2 regions of the Rhizobium yanglingense genome follow, and region 2 is predicted to be linked to the other one. Evidence: riboswitches for the same ligand, from Rfam matches in the RefSeq annotation. Region 2 holds a riboswitch; the other holds the start of a gene.

Region 1 (7,550 bases), 170 kb from region 2:
GTACCAGCTGCGCTTCAGTCGCCAGCCGTCGACGATGTCGCCGACGAGGAATATCGTATCGGCGTCGTGGTAGCGGAGAAAATCGAGGAGGAAGTCCGCCTTCGCCGCCTTGGAGCCGAGATGCACATCGGAAATGAACAGAGTACGGAAGTGTCGAGTATCCATATTGTCTTTCACAAGCATCTTGCCTGCGTCCTATCGTTCATCTCGCCTTCCAAAATCAGACTCGTGTTTCAGGAAGATGACAGATGCGCGAATTGGCGCATCGCAGCGCTCACGAGTTTTCCGCCCGGATGCGAATTTCTGACTGTCCCTGCCAGCCGATTGTTGTATGGAGAAGTCTTCAAAAGAAGTGAGTGCGGCAGCGGAGACGGCAATGGATCATCAGGAAAAATCCAAGACGGAGAAGAACGAGACGGGCGGAAACCTCGACGAACAGGCGCTTTTCTTCCATCGTTATCCCCGTCCCGGCAAACTTGAAATCCAGGCGATCAAGCCGCTCGGCAACCAGCGCGACCTGGCACTCGCCTATTCGCCCGGCGTCGCAGCACCTTGCCTTGCGATCCGTGACAATCCGGAGACGGCGGCCGATTATACCTCGCGCGCCAATCTCGTCGCCGTCATCTCCAACGGCACAGCGGTTCTCGGCCTCGGCAACATCGGCCCGCTTGCCTCCAAGCCCGTCATGGAAGGCAAGGCCGTTCTCTTCAAGAAATTTGCAGGCATCGACGTCTTCGACATCGAAATCGAGGCCCCCACCGTCGACCAGATGGTCTCCACCATCGCCTCGCTCGAGCCGACCTTCGGCGGCATCAATCTCGAGGACATCAAGGCGCCGGAATGCTTCGAGGTCGAGCGCCAGCTTCGCGGGAAAATGAAGATCCCGGTCTTCCATGACGACCAGCACGGCACGGCCATCATCGTCGCCGCCGCGATCCTTAACGGGCTGGAACTTGCCGGCAAGAAGATCGAGGATGTGAAGATCGTCGCCTCCGGCGCGGGTGCCGCAGCACTCGCCTGCCTCAACCTCCTGGTAACGCTCGGCGCGAAGCGCGAAAACATCTGGGTCCACGATATCGAAGGCCTCGTCTATGAAGGCCGCACCGAACTGATGGACGAATGGAAAGCTGTCTATGCACAGAAAAGTAAGATGCGTACCCTCGCCGACAATATCGGCGGCGCCGATGTTTTCCTTGGCCTTTCGGCTGCCGGTGTCCTGAAGCCCGACCTCCTGTCGCAGATGGCGGACAAGCCGCTCATCATGGCTCTGGCCAATCCGACCCCTGAAATCATGCCGGACCTCGCGCGTGCCGCCCGCCCGGACGCAATGATCTGCACCGGCCGCTCGGACTTCCCGAACCAGGTGAACAACGTCCTCTGCTTCCCCTATATCTTCCGCGGCGCGCTCGATTGCGGCGCCACCGCCATCAACGAAGAAATGAAGATGGCGGCCGTCAAGGCCATCGCGGGGCTTGCCCGCGAGGAAGTGTCGGACGTCGCGGCCCGCGCCTATTCCGGCGAGACGCCTTTCTTCGGTCCGAATTACCTCATTCCTTCGCCCTTCGATCCGCGTCTCATCCTGCGCATCGCCCCGGCTGTCGCCAAGGCCGCCGCCGAGACGGGCGTCGCGTCGCGGCCGATTGCCGATTTCGACGCCTATCTCGATCAGTTGAACCGCTTCGTTTGGCGTTCGGGCTTCGTCATGAAGCCGATCTTTACCAGCGCCAAGCTTTCTGAGAAGAAACGTGTCATCTTCGCGGAGGGAGAAGACGAGCGCGTCCTGCGCGCGGCTCAGGTTCTGCTGGAGGAAAAGACCGGCGAGCCGATTCTGATCGGCCGCCCCTCGGTCATCGAGGCTCGCCTCAAGCGGTTCGGCATCCGCATTCGCCCGAACATCGATTTCGCCGTGGTGAATCCCGAAGACGACCCGCGCTACCGCGACTATGTCGAAGACTACTTCGCCCTCGTCGGCCGCGCCGGCATCAATCCGGAAGCCGCCCGCACGATCGTGCGCACCAACAACACGGTTATCGGCGCCTTGTCGGTGAAGCGCGGCGAGGCGGATGCCCTCATCTGCGGCGTGGAAGGCCGCTTCGACCGCCACCTGAAAGACGTCGGCCAAATCATCGGCAAGCGGCCAGGTGCCTGCACCTTCGCCGGTCTCAGCCTATTGATCACCCAAAAAGGGCCGGTCTTCTTCGCCGATACCTTCGTGAACTACAATCCGACACATGAGGAAATCGCCGAGATCGCCGTTCTCGCGGCCCAGGAGGTTCGCCGCTTCGGCATTACGCCGAAGGCCGCGCTGATCTGCCACTCGAATTTCGGCTCCCGAAACTCCGAGAGCGCACGCAAGATGCGCGATGCCCTGCAGCTCGTGCGCGAACAAGCCCCCGATCTGGAGGTCGATGGTGAAATGCAAGCCGGTTCTGCACTGTCGGAAGCGCTGCGCAAGCGCGCCATGCCGGATAGTTCGCTTGCCGGCGAAGCCAACCTATTGCTCTTCCCGAACCTCGATGCCGCCAACATCTCGCTCGGCCTCGTGCGCACCATGATGGATGCGCTCCATGTCGGCCCGATTCTGCTGGGGACCGCACAGCCTGCGCATATCCTGTCGACTTCGGTCACCTCGCGCGGCGTGGTCAACATGGCCGCGCTTGCCGTCGTGGAGGCTTCTCAGCCGGCGTAAGTTGTCGCAAAATGCGAAAATGCGTTACAATTGCGTCGCCAGCTTGTTAACGGAAGCAAGTTAGAAAGCCGGGATGCGGCGAATGTCACGCCGCGCTCTGGCCTGACTTTGCTGCGGGATGATGCCGTGAAACGCCGAAACCTGACCCTTGCGATCCTGCTTGCCTTGGCCGCGCCTGCTGCCGCGCAGACGCATGCGATCTGCGACGACCTGCGCGGCCGCATCGCCGATCTGCCCCATGTCATCGGCAACGGCCCCGAAGTCCGCCAATATGCGAGCGCGATCGCCGAGCAGAATCTCGAGCTTCGTAAAGTCCGCAACGACCTGCGCGGCTACGGCTGCTCGATGGACAGCATGGTCGTGATCGGCGGCGAGAATGCGGATTATTGCAGCGAGCTGCAGCAGTCCGAGGCGCGCATGGTCGACAACATTCGATACCTGCAGGAGCGGCGCAACGAACTGCGCAATCAGGGCGGCGCCGATTATCGCGTGCGCCGAGAGCTGATGGCGGCGCTCGAAGACAACGGCTGCAACGACGAGCTCGACTATGCGCCGGATCCGCAGGCCTATGCGCCGGCACCAAGTCCCGAAGAACAGGCGATGCGGAGCGATACCTTCATTCCGCTTGGAGAAGGCGAACAGGGCGACATACAATATGGCATGCCGCGCGGCGAGCTCATGTCGCATGTCAGCACGATGTGCGTGCGCACCTGCGACGGCGGCTTCTTCCCGATCACCACGAATGCAACATCGATCGATTTCAACCGCGACGCAGCGACGTGTTCGAAAATGTGCCCCGGTATCGAGACGGAGCTTTTCTATCAAGACATCTCGAATACCGAAGCTGCAAACATGATCTCGGCCTCGACCGGTGCGCCCTACAGCGCCATGCAGAATGCCTTTGCCTACAAGAACCGCGCGCCCGGCCAAAAGTCCTCCTGTTCCTGCAATCTCTCCGCCTATTACGAGAACATGCGCAAGAATCAGGCGATCAGCGAACCGCCGAGGAAAGGCTCGATCACCAATATCAAGACGAAGCCGCCATCGGGCGCGCCATCCACGCCTGCCCCGCAGCCGCAGGTGCCGGACCGCCCTTATGACCCGGCCAACAGCAAAGTCCGCCAGGTCGGTCCGCAGTTCCTCGCCGGCGATCAGGGCGCGATCGATCTCAAGAACCCCGCAACGCCCGGACCGCAGCCGCAGCAGAACTGACGCGGCGTTACTGGCTTCCCCATCGGTCGGAGAAGACCAGTTCTTCCAGCGGCAGGCGCTGTCGCCAGCCTTTCACGGCCAGTTCCGGCTCGGTGTAAAGCTGATCGACATAACCGACGCAAAGCCAGGCGACGATCTCGATCCGCTCCGGAATGCCGAGCAGTTCCCGAATATCCGCCTCGTGGAAGACGCTGACCCAGCCGACCCCGATGCCTTCGGCCCGGGCGGCAAGCCACAGGTTCTGCACGGCGCAGACGGTCGAATAGACATCCGTACGCGGATTGTGGGTGCGGCCGATGACCACCGGCCCTGCCCTGTCAGGATCGCAGGTGACGCAGATGCTGAGCGGTGCCTTGCGGATGCCTTCGAGCTTCAGGCTTCTGTACATATCCCGCCGCTCCTCTTCAAACATCTCAGCCGCTTCCTTGTTGGCACGCGAAAACGCCTGCCACGCGGCCTGGCGCACCTTCGGATCGCGGATCACGATGAAATTCCAGGGCTGCATGAAACCGACCGACGGCGCGGCATGCGCTGCCCCAAGCAGCCGCGACACCAGATCGTCGGGCAGAGGATCGGGCAGAAACTGGTCGCGCACGTCGCGGCGCGTTTCGATGGCTCTATAGACCGAGGCCCGGTCGTGTTCGGAGAACTCGCCGGCCGGCACCAGGGCGCGGGCGAAAGGATCAAGTTGCATCGTTAAATCCCCAACAATGCTTGAGCACCCGCAGCGCAGCGCGGGAAGCGTCAAAACCTCGCCGCCGTCCGCGCGGTTCGGTCTATCTTGCCAGGCCGGTCTTCTGACTTGGCGTCACCCGCTTTCTGCAGCCTTCCCGGCAGATGCCAGTGGCCATTGTTGCAGCAAGCGTCAGCCTCACAGCGTTGGGCACGTTCCGGTCCTTCACCGGATTCCCGATTCTCCTGCTGGATGCAGGCACCTGACGGCAGTCTCTATCTCCTGAGTCGGCGCCTCGTTCAAGTCTCTGGGAAGTAACGCACATAGGCAAATTCGTCACCATCCGGTGACCAGCAGGGTACGTTGATCGTGCCCTGCCCGCCGAAGAGCTCGAACAGCGTAGTCAGGTTGCCGCCGTCTATGTCCATCAGCCGCAGCCGCACATCAAGGTCGCGCGGATGATCGAAGACCTCCGGATCGTAGGAAAGGATCAGCACCTTGTCGTTCTTCGGTGAAGGATGCGCAAACCAGTTGCCGTAATTGTCGTGCGTCACCTGCTCCAGGCCGGTTCCATCCGGATGGATGCGCCAGATCTGCATGAGACCGGTGCGGCTGGAGTTGAAGTAGATCCATTTCCCGTCGGCCGAGTAATCCGGCCCGTCGTTTCGCCCCTCGCCATGCGTCAGCCGCTTTTCGGGACCACCATCGACGGAAATCGTATAAATGTCGAAGGCGTCGTCGCGAATGCCGCAATAGGCGAGCTCCTTGCCGTTCGGCGACCAGCCGTGCCAATAGGAGGGCAGATTGTCGGTGATCAGCCGCGGCGTCCCGCCAGCCGCCGGCAGAATATAGATCGCCGACTTGCCGAATTCCGTCTTGTCGGAAATGACGATTTGTGTCCCGTCCGGCGAAATGCCGTGATCGTTATTGCACTGCGTCGCAAAATCCGTATCGACCCGCTGGATGCCGCCGGAGCCGTCCGGCCGCAGCCTGTAGAGCAACCCGTCGCCATTCAACAGCATATAGGCGCCATCGGGCGAAAAATTCGGCGCCTCGATCAGCTTTTCCGTCTGGACGACAATCCGGCTTTTCCCGGTGCGGATGTTATAGATCTCGACCGAACTGCGCATGCATCCTCCAGGATTTTGGGTTACCGGTCGCGGAACCGGTTGGTGATCGGGTAGCGGCGATCGCGCCCAAAGTTCTTCTTGGTGATCTTCACGCCCGGCGCCGACTGCCGGCGCTTGTATTCGGCGAGATAGAGCAGATGCTCGACGCGGTGGACGGTCGCCACGTCATGACCACGCGCGACGATCTCCTCGACCGCCATCTCCTTCTCGACGAGGCATTCGAGGATGTCGTCGAGCACCGGATAAGGCGGCAGCGAATCCTGGTCCGTCTGGTCCGGGCGAAGCTCGGCCGACGGCGCCTTGTCGATGATGTTCTGCGGGATCACCTCGCCGGACGGCCCCAGCGCGCCCGGCGGCACGTGACCATTGCGCCAGCGCGACAGCGCATAGACCTGCATCTTGTAGAGGTCCTTGATCGGATTGAAGCCGCCGTTCATGTCGCCGTAGAGCGTCGCATAGCCGACCGACATTTCCGACTTGTTGCCGGTCGTGACCACCATGGAACCGAACTTGTTGGAAATCGCCATCAGGATCGTGCCGCGCGCGCGGCTCTGCAGGTTCTCCTCGGTAATGCCCGCTATCGGTTCCCTCGAACAGTCGGCGAGAGCGCCGAGGTGAAGCCCTTCACCGGCTCCTCGATCGGCACGATGTCGTAGCGGCAGCCGAGCGCCTTGGCGCAGTCCTCCGCATCCTTCAGCGAATCCGTCGACGTGTAGCGATACGGCAACATGACCGTGCGGACGCGCTCCTCGCCGAGCGCATCGACGGCGAGTCGCCGCGCAGATCGCCGAGTCGATGCCGCCGGAGAGGCCGAGCACGACATTCTTGAAGCCGTTCTTGTTCACGTAATCGCGGAAACCGAGCATGCAGGCGCGATAGTCGGCCTCGTCGGGCTCGGGAATACGCGACATCGGGCCTTCGCTACAGCGCCAGCCGTTTTCGCCGCGCTTCCATGTCGTGACCGCCAGCGCGGTCTTCGAACTGGCTCATCTGGAATGCCAGCGATTTGTCGCGCGTTGAAGGCGAAGCTCGCGCCGTCGAAGACCAGTTCGTCCTGGCCGCCGAGCTGGTTGGCGAAGATCAGCGGCAGGCCGGTCTCGATCACCTGCTTGAGCGCCACCTGATGGCGCACGTCGACCTTGCCGCGATAATAGGGCGAACCGTTCGGCACCAGCAGGATTTCGGCGCCGCTTTCGGCCAGTGTCTCGCAGACGCCGAGATCGTTCCAGATCTCTTCGCAGATCGGCATGCCGATCCGCACGCCGCGGAAATTGACCGGCCCCGGCATCGATCCTGTCGGAAAAGACGCGCTTCTCGTCGAACTCGCCGTAGTTCGGCAGGTCGATCTTGTCGCGCAGCACCAGGACCTGGCCGCCGTCGAGAACTGCAACCGAGTTATGCCGCCCCGTCTCTCCCTGCCGCGGGAAGCCGACGATGACGCCCGGGCCGCCGTCGGCGGTATCGGCCGCGAGGTCTTCGACCGCCTTCAGGCAGGCCTCTGAGAAAGGCCGGTTTCAGCACGAGGTCTTCCGGCGGATAACCGGAAATGAAAAGCTCCGTCAGAAGCAGCAGATCGGCGCCCTGGCGGGCCGCATCGGCGCGCGCCTCACGCGCTTTGGCAAGGTTTCCGGCGACATCGCCGACTGTCGGGTTCAACTGGGCAACGGCAATCTGGAGCGTATTGCAAAGGAGCGTTTTCCTGTGGTCATGTCATCCGATTTAGCGCGGTGCCGCCCGCCGCTTCAATTGCCCGCGCCATGAAAAGCCGCGGAGTTTGCCGGGCGAAAAACTCAAACCATATGGAAAAGCCGGGAAACGGAGAGGTTCATCTAGCGTTCATGACAGG
Region 2 (7,550 bases):
TTGTGCGGATGCCTCATCGAGGCCGGCTGCGGCAAGGCGCGCGGCTTCGCCGCGCATGCGGGCGGCGATCGGGTTGTCGGCGGCATCTTCATCCAGAGAACCTACAGCGCGGATTGCCCTGTCAAACAGCGCGATCTGCTCGGGAAAGGCATCCCGGAAGAAGCCGGAGATGCGTAGCGTCACGTCGACCCGCGGGCGCCGGAGCAGCGCAGGCGGAATGATCTCGTAGCCGGTGACGCGCCGCGAGGTCATGTCCCAGACCGGCTTGACGCCGATCAGCGCCAGCGCTTGCGCGATATCGTCGCCGCCGGTGCGCATGTTCGATGTGCCCCAGGCCGTCAGCCCGAACGAGACCGGCCAGTCGCCATGGTCTTGAACGTAGCGCCGGACGAGCAATTCGGCGGATTTTTTGCCGAGTTCGAAGGCTGCGGGCGTCGGAACGGCGCGGCTATCGACTGAGTAGAAATTCCGCCCTGTCGGAAGCACGTCCGGCCGCCCGCGCGTCGGCGCGCCGGACGGACCGGGAGCGACGAAGCGGCCGTCGAGACCGCGAAGAAGGCCCGCGATTTCAGCCTTGCCGCAGGCGAGGATGGAAGGCTTCAAGCGGGTTTCGATCTCGGTGAGAACCGATTGGGTTGCAGGCCAGTCCGGCGGGCATGGAATTTCACCGGCGACCAGTTCTGCGGCAAGCAATTCGATGCGCTCGACGGTGTCGCCGTTGGTGCGCCAGGGGGTATTGCAGGTCTCTACCAATAGCGATGGCCGCGGACCGAGCCAGGGCGCCGACATATCGCAATCGAGGGGGTCGAAGGATAGCGACTGTCCCCCAACGGAGAGAAGGTGGGCCGAAGGGTCGGACGAGACGCAGGGGGCGGAATGTTCGGCCTGGCTGGCGCCTGCTCGTTCGCTCCTTTTGTCGCGTACCCCCTCATCTGTCCTGGCGGACATCGTCTCCCCGCGCAGGAGAAGAGGGAACCCAAAAAACGCATCTGCCGCAATCGCCCGGTGCAGGCTGGCATCGCCCCGCTCGCCCAGACTGCGCGGAACGCGGGCCAGTGCCACCGTCAGATCAGTCAGTAACCGGCCCTGCGGCGTAACACCGAACACATGCAGGCCATCGCGAATCTGCATTTCCTTCAGATCGCAAAGATAGGCGTCGAGCTTCTTCAGCGCCTCGTCCCCGCTCTCGCCTTTGGCGATCCCCGCATCCCGGTCGAGACCAATATCGGCGACGAGATCAAGGATCTGCTTGGCGAGCAGCCGAATGCGCCGCGGGTCGCCGCCGGAGGCCTCATAATATTCGTCGACCAGCGCTTCCAGGTCCTTCAGCGGGCCATAGCTCTCGGCCCGCGTCAACGGCGGCGTGAGGTGATCGATGATGACGGCGCTGGAGCGCCGCTTGGCCTGCGTGCCTTCGCCCGGATCGTTGATGATGAAGGGATAGAGATTTGGCAGCGGGCCGAGGATCGCTTCCGGATAACATTCCGAAGACAGCGCCAGCGCCTTGCCCGGCAGCCATTCCAGATTGCCGTGCTTGCCCATATGGATCACGGCATCGGCGCCGAATTCCTCGCGGAGGAAGGCATAGAAGGCGAGATAGCCATGCGGCGGCACGAGGTCCGGTGAATGGTAGCTTTCCTTTGGATCGATGTTGTAGCCGCGTGCAGGCTGGATGCCGATGAGGAGATTTCCGAAGCGGGTGAAAGGCAGGGCGAAACTGCCGTCCGTGAAATAGGGATCGGACGCCGGATCCCCCCAGCGGGCGGCAATCTCGTCTTGAATCTTTTTCGGAAGAGATGCGAAGAACGCTTTGTACCCATTCAAGGAAAGCGTCTCGCGGATCACCTTGCCATCGTGTCCGGAATTGGTCGGCCCCTCGGCGAGGTGCCGCATCAGCGCATCGCCATCGGCCGGGAAACCGGAAACAGCGTAACCCGCATCCCGCATCGCCTTCAGCACCTCGATCGTGCTGGCTGGCGTATCGAGGCCGACGCCGTTGCCGAGGCGTCCGTCACGGTTTGGGTAGTTTGCAAGCACCAGCGCGATGCGCCGCCCCGCAAGCTGCCTGTTTCGGAGGCGCGCCCAGTTGGCGGCGAGTTTCGCCGTATAGCGCATGCGATCGGTATCCGGCTCGCTGGCGACGATATTGGCCTCGACGGCCGCGTCGTAACGGGCGGCAGACTTGAACGAAACGGCCCGCGCCAGCACGCGGCCATCGACCTCCGGCAGCGCGACGTTCATGCCGAGATCGCGGGCGGAAAGGCCTTGCGATGACGAGACCCACGCCTCCTTGGACGTGGCGGAGAAAATCGCCTGGAGGACGACGGCGCCGTTTGTTTCAAGCACGCTCGGCGCGCGATCGGCACCGGGCGCAGACACGGCAAAGCCGGTGGTGTTGATCACCACATCGGGCGGCGCTTCTGCAAAGATGCGCTCGAGAATGCCGGTCGATAGCGGATCCTTGAGGCTATAGGCGAAGATCGGCAGAGGGCGCAGGCCTTCCGCCGCCAGCGCTTCGATGAGCGCTTCGACGGGGGCCGTTTCGCCGCTTTGCACGAGCGCGCGGTAGAAGCTGATGGCGACGGTGGGTTTGAATCCGGCCTCTTCCTTCGAGTTTGGGATACCGGAGGCGGAAAGAACTTTCCACTCCTCAACCCCAATCGCACCTCGACCCGGCCACCAGATACCCGCCTTCATCAGCGGCACAGCCGCGCCCGGCTTCTCATCGCCGGAGAGCATCGCCGTCGCGTAATCGAGAAAGCTTCGCGAATTCCCCTCGCCGCCTTCGATCAGATAAGCCCAGAGCGCGTTGAGATCGTTGAGCGGCACGTTCGAAAATGGCGTCAATCCTGCATCCGGCTTCGAATCCCCAGGCAGGACCGCAATCATCGCACCATGCCGCGCCGCGCAGGCATGCAGCGCCTCCAGCGCGTAGTGGAAGTAGCTCGCGCCCCCAAGCGCCCGGACGATGATCAGCTTTGCGCACCGCGCCGTGCGCTCGATATAGGCATCGACGGACATTGGGTGCTTGAGGCTCATCAGGCTGGCGAGCCGGAGCGTGAAAGGCCTTCCGGCTTGCGCGTGAGCCGCGGCGATCGCCGCAAGCTCGGTATCCGCCGCAGACAGGAACAGGATATCGGCAGGCGATTGGCCGAGGTCGATCGCCTCGTCGCCGTCGCTGATCGTTCCTTTCTGGGCAAGAAGCAGATGCATGGCCGAGCCTTAGACGAGTGCCTCGATGGCCTTGCGGACGGTGTTCTGATCCATCTCGTGCAATCCGATCACCACAAGCCGTGTGCCGCGCGCTTCGCCCGGCGCCCAAGCGCGGTCGAAATACTGGTCGATACGGCTGCCGACGGCCTGGACCTGCAACCGCATCTGCTTGCCCGCGACATCGGCAAAGCCCTTCAGGCGCAGAACATCGTGCTCGGCAATCACGCCTTTCAGCTTCTCGACGAAGCCTGCCGCATCGTCGATCGGACCGAGGTCGACCACGAAGCTGTCGAACTCGTCGTGATCGTGCGGCGTGCCGTCCTCATGCTCCAGCTCGTGATGCGACTTGCGGTTGCCGATGTCCTCTTCAGTACCGATGCCGAGGCCGAGCAGCACGCTTGCCGGAACCTCGCCGTTCCTCGCCTCGATCATCGCCGGCTTGCGGGCGATGCGGGAGGCCACTTCGTGGCGCACGCGGCTGAGCCCCTTGCCGTCAAGGAGATCAGTCTTGTTGAGCACGATGAGGTCGGCGCAGGTCAGTTGGTCCTCGAAGAGTTCTTCGATCGGGCTTTCATGATCGAGCGAGGCGTCGTCTGCCCGGCGCGCATCCACCGCATCGTGATCGTCGGCAAAACGGCCGGCCGCGACGGCCGCGCTGTCGACGACGGTGATGACGCCATCGACGGTCACTTCGCTGCGGATATCTGGCCAGTTGAAGGCGGCAACGAGCGGCTGCGGCAGGGCAAGGCCGGAGGTTTCGATGACGATGTGATCCGGACGCTGGGCGCGCTCGAGAAGCTTCGTCATCGTCGGAATGAAATCGTCGGCAACGGTGCAGCAGATGCAGCCGTTGGTCAATTCGATGATATCGTCCTCAGTGCAGTTTTCCGCGCCGCAGCCCTTCAATACGTCGCCATCGACACCGAGATCGCCAAACTCGTTGATGATCAGCGCGATCTTTTTGCCGCCGGTGTTGGAAAGCAGGTTGCGGATCATCGTCGTCTTGCCGGCGCCGAGGAATCCGGTGATGACGGTTGCGGGGATCTTCTGCTGGCTCATAGGTTCAACCCTTCATTTTCAGCGGCAATCCGGCCGCGATGAAATACACTTCCGCGGCTTGCGCCGCTATCATCTGGTGCAGCCGTCCGGCATGGTCGCGGAAATCGCGGGCCATGCGGTTTTCCGGCACGATGCCGAGGCCGACTTCATTGGAAACGATGACGAGCCGCGCTCTTGCCTTCGGCAACCAAGCGGCAAGTGCTGCAAATTCCGCTGCCATGTCGCGCTCCTCCATGATCAGATTGGTGACCCAGAGCGTCAGACAATCGACGAGGATCGCCCGGCCCTCGCGGTCGATAATGGAAAGACGGGGGACGAGCTCCAGCGGCTCCTCATGCGTCGTCCAAAGTGGGCCGCGATCGGTTTTGTGGCTCTCGATCCGCTGACGCATCTCCTCGTCCCAGGCCCGACCCGTCGCGACGTAGTGGCGCTCAAGGCCGCTATCGGCAATCAGCTGCTCAGCAAAACGGGATTTGCCGGAACGCGCGCCGCCGAGGACGAAGGCGGTGCCGCATGTGGGATGAGTCATCCGGAGGCCTGCGGCGTAAGAAACGGCGCTGCCGAGGCATGGCGCAGCCAACCCTCATTCCTGTGCTTGCCACAGGATTCCAGTGCCCCCAAGTCCTTGGGCGCCGATGACACCCTCGCGATGGCTGTTTCATTCACGGCGCGGACGCGCCGTGGCTTGTTCCTTGTGACAATCCTCGGGTTAAACCCGAAGACAGGAATGCGGGAAGTCGAAAGTGCGGTGTCCCGCAAAGACGCCACAAAATGCGGCATGGAATTCCATCGTTCAGCCATGACAACCTCCGTGCTGGCAGCGGGGAACAATGCCCCAGAATGGGCTCTTCGCCCGGCACGCATGGCAGGTCTCCTGGCTCGCGGGTGTCGGCCGACCGGGGCGACCCATCTAAGGTCGCCCCTGATCGCACCAGTGGATCTTCCTCGCCTTCCCGGCTGCATTCTCGTGAAAAGGCGGACGATTCGTAGAAATAGAGGCGTCCTGCCCCGGCTGATCACGATGCATTTCCAGTGGCTTTTCCGGCGCCCCAGCCACTTCCTGATCCGCAACATGCGAAAGGAGCCGTGAACTGGCCTGAACGCCGGACGGAAGACCCTGACCGCTCTACAGTCGCGGGGTCGGCTGTGATGAAGACGCCCGGCTTGGGTCCGTCCCTTCACATTCCCTTTTCATCCGGAACGGCATCTGCCGTCCCAAAACCATCCGTAAGAATATTCATCGTTAGGCAAGCCGCCTACCGAAGTCAATTGCGAGTACCCAAATGAAACCGGCGAGGAACAGCTTCCAATTGGTGGTGAATTTCGCGCCGGGCTTTCGCCACATTTCGGGAGCAAGCGCCCCTATTGCCCTTGACGCTGTTGGCCGCCACCTAGTTCTTTGCATATGCTCACGAAATTGAATTTCCCGCGCCTCTACCGGCTCTACCGCCTGCTCGACGCCGGCCGGCTTCGTGCGCTTGCCCGCCGCAGTGAAATGGGCATGGTCTTCGCCGGGATCGCCGTCGGCGTGACGTCGGGCCTGGCTGTCACCGGCATGAGCCTCCTTTCGCGCGAGCTGCATCGCTTGATCTTCGGCGTTAGCGACATCGAACGGCTGAGTTCATCACAGACAAACGACAAATTCCTGCTTCTGATGGCGCCCGTCTGCGGCGGGATGCTGCTCGGCCTTCTGTTTTTCATTCTCGCGCGAACCCGCAAGAAGCCCATGGTCGATCCCATCGAAGCGAACGCTTTGCATGGCGGACGGCTATCGCTGACGGATAGCATCATCGTCGCCGTGCAGAATTCTGGTTTCGAACGGCTTCGGCGCCTCCGTCGGCCTCGAGGCCGGCTATGTCCAGCTCGCGGCGGGTATCGCCTCCAAGCTCGGACTGAAGCTGCAGCTCCGCCGTGCAGATCTGCGCGTCCTTGTCGGCTGCGGCGCGGCCGGTGCGATCGCCGCGGCCTTCAACGCACCGCTGACAGGCGCCTTCTATGCATTCGAGCTCATCATCGGCACCTACACGATCGTGTCGCTGACGCCGGTCGTTGTTTCCGCGCTCGTCTCGACGCTCGTCGCGCGCCTGCTGGCGGGAAGCGATTTCATGATCGATGTCGGTGCGTTCGGCACGGTGGTTCCGGCCGATTATATCCCTGCCTTGTTGCTTGGCGCCTTCTGCGCCGGCGTCGGCATCCTGATCATGCAGGGCGTAGCCTTCATCGAGGAGCTGGCGCGCAAAAGTTCGGTTCCGACGCCGCTTCGCCCGGCGCTCGGCGGCATCATCGTCGGCCTTCTGGCGATGATTACGCCGCAGGTGCTTTCGGCGGGCCATGGGGCGTTGCATCTGAACCTTGGCCGTGATGTTGCCGTCCCGGTCCTGGTCGGTCTTCTCCTGCTGAAATCCTTCGCATCGGCGATCTCCATCGGTTCCGGCTTCAGGGGCGGCCTCTTCTTCGCCTCACTCTTCATGGGCGCGCTGCTCGGCAAGCTTTTCGCCTATTGTGCCCCCTATTTCGCCCATGCGACGCTGACGCCCGTGATCTATGCCGTGGTCGGCATGAGTTCGCTCGCCGTTGCGGTCATCGGAGGGCCGCTGACGATGACGTTCCTGGCGCTCGAGATAACCGGGGACTTTCCGATCACCGCGCTGGTACTTGCGGCCGTCATCACCTCGTCGCTCGTCGTGCGCAACACGTTCGGCTACTCCTTCGCGACATGGCGTTTCCATCTTCGTGGCGAAAGCATCCGCAGCGCCCATGATGTCGGCTGGATCCGCAATCTGACGGTCGACAAGCTGATGCGCTCGGACGTGAAAACGGCGAAGGTCAGCATCACGATTGATGATTTCAAGAAGGCCTTCCCGATCGGATCGAGGCAGCGCGTCATCCTCGTCGACGACTCTGACAAATATGCCGGCATCGTGCTCGTTCCGGAAATCTACGCGAGCCCGGTCGACACCGACGACGAGGGCAAGGATCTGAAGGATTTCATCCGCTACCGGAACGACTTCCTGCAGCCGCAGATGAACGCAAAGCAGGCCGCGGCGATCTTCGACAAGACGGAAAGCGAAGCACTCGCCGTGCTCAACAATCTGATCGAGCGCCGCGTCGTCGGCCAGCTCAGCGAAAGCTATACGCTTCGCCGCTACAGCGAAGAGCTCGACCGCAGGCGCCGCGAGGTCTCCGGCGAAATCTAGCCGAGAAGCCCGGCCAGCCAGCCTTTGTCGAGGTGGGTTTCGAGTTCGTCCGCGACCTCGTCGAGCGCCTGGTCGACGCTT

The links. Region 2 has a riboswitch for cobalamin ahead of cobU (bifunctional adenosylcobinamide kinase/adenosylcobinamide-phosphate guanylyltransferase). Riboswitches for the same ligand answer to the same signal wherever they lie in the genome.
Region 1: another riboswitch for cobalamin. It lies ahead of bluB (5,6-dimethylbenzimidazole synthase); the one in region 2 lies ahead of cobU (bifunctional adenosylcobinamide kinase/adenosylcobinamide-phosphate guanylyltransferase).

The regions. Positions count from the first base shown of each region.
Region 1 is NZ_CDSAWY010000004.1:369,101-376,650, forward strand. Features, by position in the region: gene ACW4PC_RS06735 (UDP-2,3-diacylglucosamine diphosphatase) at 1-165, opposite strand, end outside; gene ACW4PC_RS06740 (NADP-dependent malic enzyme) at 377-2,689, shown strand; gene ACW4PC_RS06745 (DUF2865 domain-containing protein) at 2,816-3,901, shown strand; gene bluB (5,6-dimethylbenzimidazole synthase) at 3,909-4,595, opposite strand; cobalamin riboswitch at 4,672-4,855, opposite strand; gene ACW4PC_RS06755 (TolB family protein) at 4,874-5,704, opposite strand; partial or broken gene ACW4PC_RS06760 (NAD+ synthase) at 5,725-7,375, opposite strand.
Region 2 is NZ_CDSAWY010000004.1:538,309-545,858, forward strand. Features, by position in the region: gene cobN (cobaltochelatase subunit CobN) at 1-3,213, opposite strand, end outside; gene cobW (cobalamin biosynthesis protein CobW) at 3,223-4,272, opposite strand; gene cobU (bifunctional adenosylcobinamide kinase/adenosylcobinamide-phosphate guanylyltransferase) at 4,277-4,801, opposite strand; cobalamin riboswitch at 5,120-5,513, opposite strand; partial or broken gene ACW4PC_RS07675 (chloride channel protein) at 5,678-7,469, shown strand; gene ACW4PC_RS07680 (cobyric acid synthase) at 7,466-7,550, opposite strand, start outside.